One region of the Arthrobacter sp. Z1-9 genome, then DNA from elsewhere that is predicted to be linked to it. Evidence: riboswitches for the same ligand, from Rfam matches in the RefSeq annotation. Region 1 holds a riboswitch; the other holds the start of a gene.
The links. A riboswitch is a leader RNA that binds a small molecule or an ion and turns the genes downstream of it on or off. The one in region 1 is predicted to bind thiamine pyrophosphate.
Positions count from the first base shown of each region.

Region 2: another riboswitch for thiamine pyrophosphate. It lies ahead of thiO (glycine oxidase ThiO); the one in region 1 lies ahead of M1D93_RS18530 (ECF transporter S component).

Region 1 is NZ_CP096456.1:4,004,230-4,007,459, forward strand. Features, by position in the region: gene M1D93_RS18525 (ABC transporter ATP-binding protein) at 1-883, opposite strand, end outside; gene M1D93_RS18530 (ECF transporter S component) at 883-1,506, opposite strand; TPP riboswitch at 1,572-1,712, opposite strand; gene M1D93_RS18535 (heme-degrading domain-containing protein) at 1,785-2,327, shown strand; gene M1D93_RS18540 (hypothetical protein) at 2,420-2,629, shown strand; gene M1D93_RS18545 (DUF4383 domain-containing protein) at 2,749-3,225, shown strand.
Region 2 is NZ_CP096456.1:2,788,378-2,791,607, reverse strand. Features, by position in the region: gene M1D93_RS12875 (RNB domain-containing ribonuclease) at 1-521, opposite strand, end outside; gene thiE (thiamine phosphate synthase) at 583-1,320, opposite strand; TPP riboswitch at 1,348-1,466, shown strand; gene thiO (glycine oxidase ThiO) at 1,459-2,811, shown strand; gene thiS (sulfur carrier protein ThiS) at 2,808-3,044, shown strand; gene M1D93_RS12855 (thiazole synthase) at 3,049-3,230, shown strand, end outside.

The DNA.
Region 1 (3,230 bases):
CCTCGGCAGCAAGCAGCAGGTCGCCAGTCCCGGGAGCCGAACCGGCAGCACGGAGGCGGGTCGGAGGGACGTAGCCGGGCACCCAGACCCCGGCCGCGATCAGCATGCTGCGGGCTTCGCTAAGGACCTGGTCCGGCGGCCCGTCCAGCAACACGGCGGAATCGGTCGAAGAGCCGGGCTGCAGCACCACAATCCGGTCCACCAGGTCCTTCCACACGGCCACCCGGTGCTCCACCACCACCAGGGTGGCGCCGGTCTTGTCCAGGCAGCGGCCCACGGCGTCGCGCACCTCCACCACCCCGGCAGGGTCCAGGTTGGCCGTCGGCTCGTCGAGGAGAATCAATCCCGGCCGCATGGCCAGGATGCCCGCGAGCGCAAGCCGCTGCTTCTGCCCGCCGGACAGCGCCGACGTCGGGTGGTCCGGCGGCAGGTGCGAAAGTCCGACGTCCTCCAGCGCTTCATGCACCCGTGCCCAGATGTCGCCACGGGGCACGGCGAGGCTCTCGGCGCCGAAGGCAACATCGTCACCCACGCGCGAGAGGACAACCTGGGTCTCCGGGTCCTGCTGCATCAACCCGGCCCGGCCGCGCTGGTCCCGGGGGGAGGCCCCGTCGATCAGCAGCGAACCGGACTCATCGGAATCGCCGGCCTCGCCGTCGTCGTCATTCGCATCCCCCAGCACCCCTGCCAGCGCGTGGAGGAGCGTGGACTTGCCGGCGCCGGAGGGTCCCAGCAGGAGCACGCGTTCACCCGGTTGAATGTCCAGGTCGAGGGCACGGACAGCAGGCTTGGACCGCCCGGCGTGCCGCCAGCCCCAGCCGCGGGCGGTGACTGCAGCCGGCCGCGCCGCCACCGCAGCGCCGGAAAGGGAAGGAGCAGTCATCAGGAAAAGACGGGCTCCGCTGCCGCCTTGCGTGACGCAAAGGAGCTCAGGACACCGGTCCTGGCCAGGCCGCGGGTGGCGATCCAGGACAAAGCCCCGGCAATCACGGCGCCGGAGATGGCGGTGAAGATGATGTATGCCAGCTTGTCCCCGCCGGAGTAGGCGATGTTCCAGCCCCAGGGCGCAAAGGAATCGTTCAGGCCGCAGAAAAGACCCGCAGCTGCGCCGGCGAGCAGTGATACCGGCAGGTTGAACTTCCGGTACACGAAGATCGCGAAGATGATCTCGGCGCCCAGACCCTGGACAAACCCGGAGAACAGCACGGAGGCACCGTACTGCGAGCCCATCAGCAGCTCACCCGTGGCGGCCACTGTTTCGCAGAACAGTGCCGCGCCCGGCTTGCGGATGATGAGCATGCCCAGCACCGCGGGGATCATCCAGCCGCCGGCCAGCAGGCCGGTGAGGGGCGGATAGACGGCGTTCATCGGTGCCGAGACTGCGGCTGCGCCCTGGGACCAGGCCCAGAAAATAACGCCGCCGGCGATGGCGATGAGGGCTGCCACCACGATGTCCACAACGCGCCAGGACTTGCTGGTGGTCTTCTTGATTGCTGTCGTTGCCATGTGATCCTCCTGAGGAACAGGAGGGGAAAGTGGATACAGCAACCGGCGCTGCCGCCGTTGCCGCACACTTCGAGAACTCGACTCCCTTGCGCCGGTACTAACCGGATCAGGTTCGAGGGTCTGCGGCTATCCGCACTCTCAGCGCCCACCTGCGGATCCTGGCATGGCCAGTGATGCCCGACGGCGGCGCTCCCCTGTCGTTGAATGATTCTGTCGGTAAATAATCGCCCTTGTGGGCGGGGTCCAGTTTACACCGGAGGAGGGGTAGATTGTGGGCCATGACTGCCAATTCCCCGCATGTGACCGAGTTCGATCCGGATTCCGATGCCGTCCAGCCGGAGGGATCCCTGCAAGCGCTCATCGCCCGGATCGAAGGGGAGATCCACGAGCTCCAGTTTCCCGGCTTCTCCCTGGATGATGCACTGAATCTGGGGCTGCTGCTCGTGGAGCTGGGCAAGGAGGGCCAGTTTCCCATCGCGATAGACATCACCAAGGGCGAGCAGGTGCTGTTCCATGTGGCGCTGCCCGGCGCCACGCCGGACAACGAGCACTGGATCCGCGCCAAGCAGCGCACCGCCGCCCGGTATGAGGTGCCCTCCCTGCTGGTGGGGCTGCGCGGCCGGCTCAATGGCGGACGGATCGAGGACAACGCCTCGTTCGATCAGAGCCGCTATGCGGCCCACGGAGGCTCGTTCCCTGTGTACGTCACGGGGGTGGGTGCAGTCGCAACGGTGACTGTTTCCGGGCTTCCGCAGGTGCAGGACCATGACCTGGTGGTACAGGCCCTGCGCGAGGTCCTCGGTTCCATGTGGACGGACTGACGTCGGGGGCCTCAACGAGTTCGCTATGGACTCCGCCACATGCCGGGAGTACATTCGAGGCGAGCGGCCGGAGTTCCACACAGGAGGACGCCATGATTGGTCCTGCAGCCGAAAACCAGGTGCGGGCGGCGGTGGACAAGGCCGCCGAGGAAATGATCTACATCGGCCCGGACCACCCCTACTATCCCCTGCTGGCGGAACTTGTGTCCGCCGTCGGGAAAGCCTGGCAGCAAGGGTACGAGCACGGCCGGCGCGGCGGGCACCATGCCAATCCCTACATGTGGAGCACCTCGGAGGGGTGAGCACCACCCGGCCACAGGGGCCGCGCAGCGGCCGCCGTCCAGCAGGATGCAAAGCGTCCTTAGCTTTTATTAGTAACCATGCTTACTATGTTGTCTCCCGGCTTTTGAGGAGACAGGTCATGACAATCAGCACCCGGGCCACCGGAGCGAGGACCGGCCTGCAAAAGGCCGCGCTTGCAACCGGCGCCCTCTTCCTGCTGGTCGGTGTCCTGGGGTTCATCCCCGGGATCACCACTAACTATGAAGCCCTGGGCATGGCCGGGCACCGCTCGGGAGCCTTGCTGTTGGGCGTTTTCCAGGTATCCATCCTGCACAACATCGTGCACCTGGCCTTCGGGGCGGCGGGACTTTTGCTGGCCAGAACCCACCAGCAGGCAAGGAGCTTCCTCATCTACGGGGGCGTTGTTTACCTGGTCCTCTGGCTCTACGGCCTCCTGGTGGGCGATCAAACCCCGGCCAACTTTGTCCCCGTCAACGGGGCCGACAACTGGCTGCACCTGGCCTTGGGGCTGGGCATGATCATCCTGGCCATCCTGTTGTCACCGCGGACCACCCCACGCCGCCGCCCCGGCCGGAACTCGACCACCCAGCCATAACCGAA
Region 2 (3,230 bases), 1.2 Mb from region 1:
CTCAGTTTCGCGCGGCTGCGCATCCGGGCCCGCTTCACGGCCACGGACGTCACCTCGGCGGCGCTGTCCAGGCGGAAGTCCCAGACGAACGCCGGGCAGTCCTGGCCGGGGAGGAGGCTGCCCGCTTGTTCGCTGATGACTTCCGGATGCAGCGGGATCCGCCCGTCGGGGGCGTAGAACGTCTGGCCCCGGCGGCGTGTTTCGGCATCCAGGGGCCCGCCGGGGGCCACAAACGCCGGCACGTCGGCGATGGCGTACAGCACGTGGTAGCCGTCACCGTCGGCTTCAATAAACAGCGCCTGATCCAGGTCGGTGGACGAGGCCGGGTCGATGGTGATGAATTCGACGGCGGTGAGGTCGTACGCGGGGAGCTGCAGGGATTCAACGGCCGTTTTCGCGTCAGCCACCGCATCCTCAGGGTAGGCGCCCGGCAGCTCCAGTTCTGTCCTCAGGGCACTGAGTGCTTCCTCAAGCGCGTTGTTGTGCTCGTGGACGTTGGGGGCCAGCCGATGGTGTGACACGAAAGCCAGCCTAGCCCGAATCCGGGCCGGAATGCAGGCATCCGGCCCCGGAGCGGCGATGTCAGGAGGAGGGGGCATCCAGGGCGGCGAGCAGCGCGGCGGCGGCGGCTGCGGGATCGCTCGCTTCCGTAATGGCCCGGACCACCACAATCCTCCGTGCGCCTGCGTCCACCACCTGCTCCACGTTGCCGTGGTCAATGCCGCCGATCGCGAACCAGGGAACACCGCCGTCGGACTGTCCCTCCTGCTCCGCCGGCCGGGCAGCTTCGGCGGCATAGTTCACCAGCTCCAGTCCCACCCCTGCCCGCCCCGGTTTGGTGGGCGTTGCCCATACCGGACCCACGCAGAAGTAGTCCAGTCCGGCGGGACCGGCGGCCGCACCGAGCGCCGCGTCCACCTGGGCAGGGGTGTGGCTGGACAGGCCGATGGCGGCGTTGCCGTTGAGCAGGGTGCGCGCAGCGTCCAGGGGCAGGTCCTTCTGGCCCACGTGGAAGACGGGTGCCCCGGACAGCACTGCGATGTCGGCGCGGTCGTTGACAGCCCAAAGCCGGCCATGTCGCTCTGCCGCTTCCTTGAGTACCGCCAGGAGTTCCAGCTCCTCTGCTGCTTCGATGGCCTTGTCCCGCAGCTGGATAATGTCCACCCCGCCCGCGAACGCTGCGTCCACGAACTGGTCGAAGTCGCCGCGCTCCCTGCGGGCGTCGGTGCAGAGGTAGAGGCGGGCGGCGTTGACGCCGTTGCTGATCTTGGCGCTGCTGAGGACATCGGTACCGGCGGCCGGGGTGTGGGACACATTCATGGGGGAAAGCCTAGTTCCTCTACACTGGCCTCGTACTGCGGGAGCCCGCGGCAGCTGTCACACAGCGCCGGGCTGAGAGGGCGTCAGAGCCGACCGCTTGACCTGATCCGGCTAATACCGGCGTAGGGAAGGAGACAAATGGGCGCATCATCAGAGCCCCTGACCGCGGACGCGGACAGCACCATCCATGCTGATGTGGCGGTGATTGGCGGGGGAGTTATCGGCCACGGTATCGCGTGGGAGGCGATGCGTTCGGGCCGTTCCGTGGTGGTGATCGATGACGCACCGGGTTCGGGGGCCAGCTGGGCCGCTGCCGGGATGCTTGCCCCGGTGAGCGAGTTGCACTACCAGGAGGAGGACCTCCTCGAATTCATGCTGGATGCCTCGGCCCGCTGGCCCGGTTTTGCCGCCGGCCTCACCGCAGCGTCGGGAACAGATCCGGGATACATTACGACGCCGACCCTCGCCGTGGGTGCCGATGCCGCCGACCGCCGGGCGCTGATGGACCTGCGCGCCGTCCAACAGGCCAACGGCCTTACCGTCGAGCCGCTGACCGTCCGGAGCGCGCGGCAACGTGAGCCCCTGCTCAGCCCCGGGATTGCCTGTGCCCTGGACACCCCGGCCGACCATCAGGTGGATCCGCGGCTGTTGGTGGCGTGCCTGCAGGCCGCATTGGCCCAAGGCACGGCTGACGGCGGCGGGAACAGGGACAAAGCCGCGGAATGTGGCACTGAAGCAGCCGACGTCGTCGGCCGTTATGCCGTACGGGCCAAGGCAGCCGGGCTGCTGTGGCAGGACGGAGCTGTTGCCGGCGTGCGCCTGGCGGGCGGGGGAACCGTGCTGGCCGCGGAAACGGTAGTGGCGAACGGGCTGCACGCGGCAGCACTTGAAGGGCTGCCCGCAGGGCTGAACCTGCAACTGCGGCCCGTCCATGGGGACATCCTGCGGCTGGCAGTGCCCCGGCATCTGCAGCCCCTGGTGACGTCCACGGTCCGCGGGCTGGTGCACGGCGTTCCGGTCTACATCGTTCCCCGCAAGGACGGCACGGTGGTGATCGGGGCAACCCAGCGTGAGGATGCGCCGTCGGCCGCGGACGCCGTATCCGCAGGGGGCGTGTACCAGCTCCTCCGCGACGCGCAGGTACTGGTCCCTGCCGTCGCCGAACTCGAGCTGCTGGAGTCCACCGCCCGCGCCCGCCCCGGAACGCCGGACAATGCGCCGTTGCTGGGGCGCGTTCATGCTCCGGACGCGCCCGCCCGCGGGGAGCCAGGGTCCGTTCCCGGCCTCATCATCGCCACCGGGTTCTTCCGCCACGGCGTCCTGCTGGCACCGGCGGCCGCCGCCGTCTGCCGGGACCTGCTGGACGGCCGCGAGGACCCCCGGTGGACGGCCTTCAACCCCTCCCGCTTTTCCGCCAGCAGCGGCCGCTACACCACCGGCTCAGCCAGCCACGTCCTCACCCACACCTCGCCCACGAAGGAAACAGCATGAACATCACCTTGAACGGAACCCGGCACCCTGTGCCCGAGGGCGCCTCCATCACCGTGCTCGTCAGCCAGGTCACTGGCCGCCCCTTGGCTGCCAACGGGCAGGCAACCGACGGCCAGAAGCTTGGCGTGGCCGTTGCCCATAATTCCGAGGTAGTACCCCGCAGCCAGTGGTTCACCACCGCGCTCGCGGACGGCGACGAGGTCGAACTCGTCACGGCAGTGCAGGGAGGCTGACACCATGACCGAAACCATCACTACTCCAAGCCTGGCGGGCCACGACGATCCGCTGGTGATTGACGGCGTCGCGCTGGCATCCCGGCTGATCATGGGTACCGGCGGCGCGCCGAGCCTGGACGGCCTGGGGGCGGCGCTCCTGGCCTCCGGTACCGCGCTGACCACAGTGGCAATGCGGCGGTATTC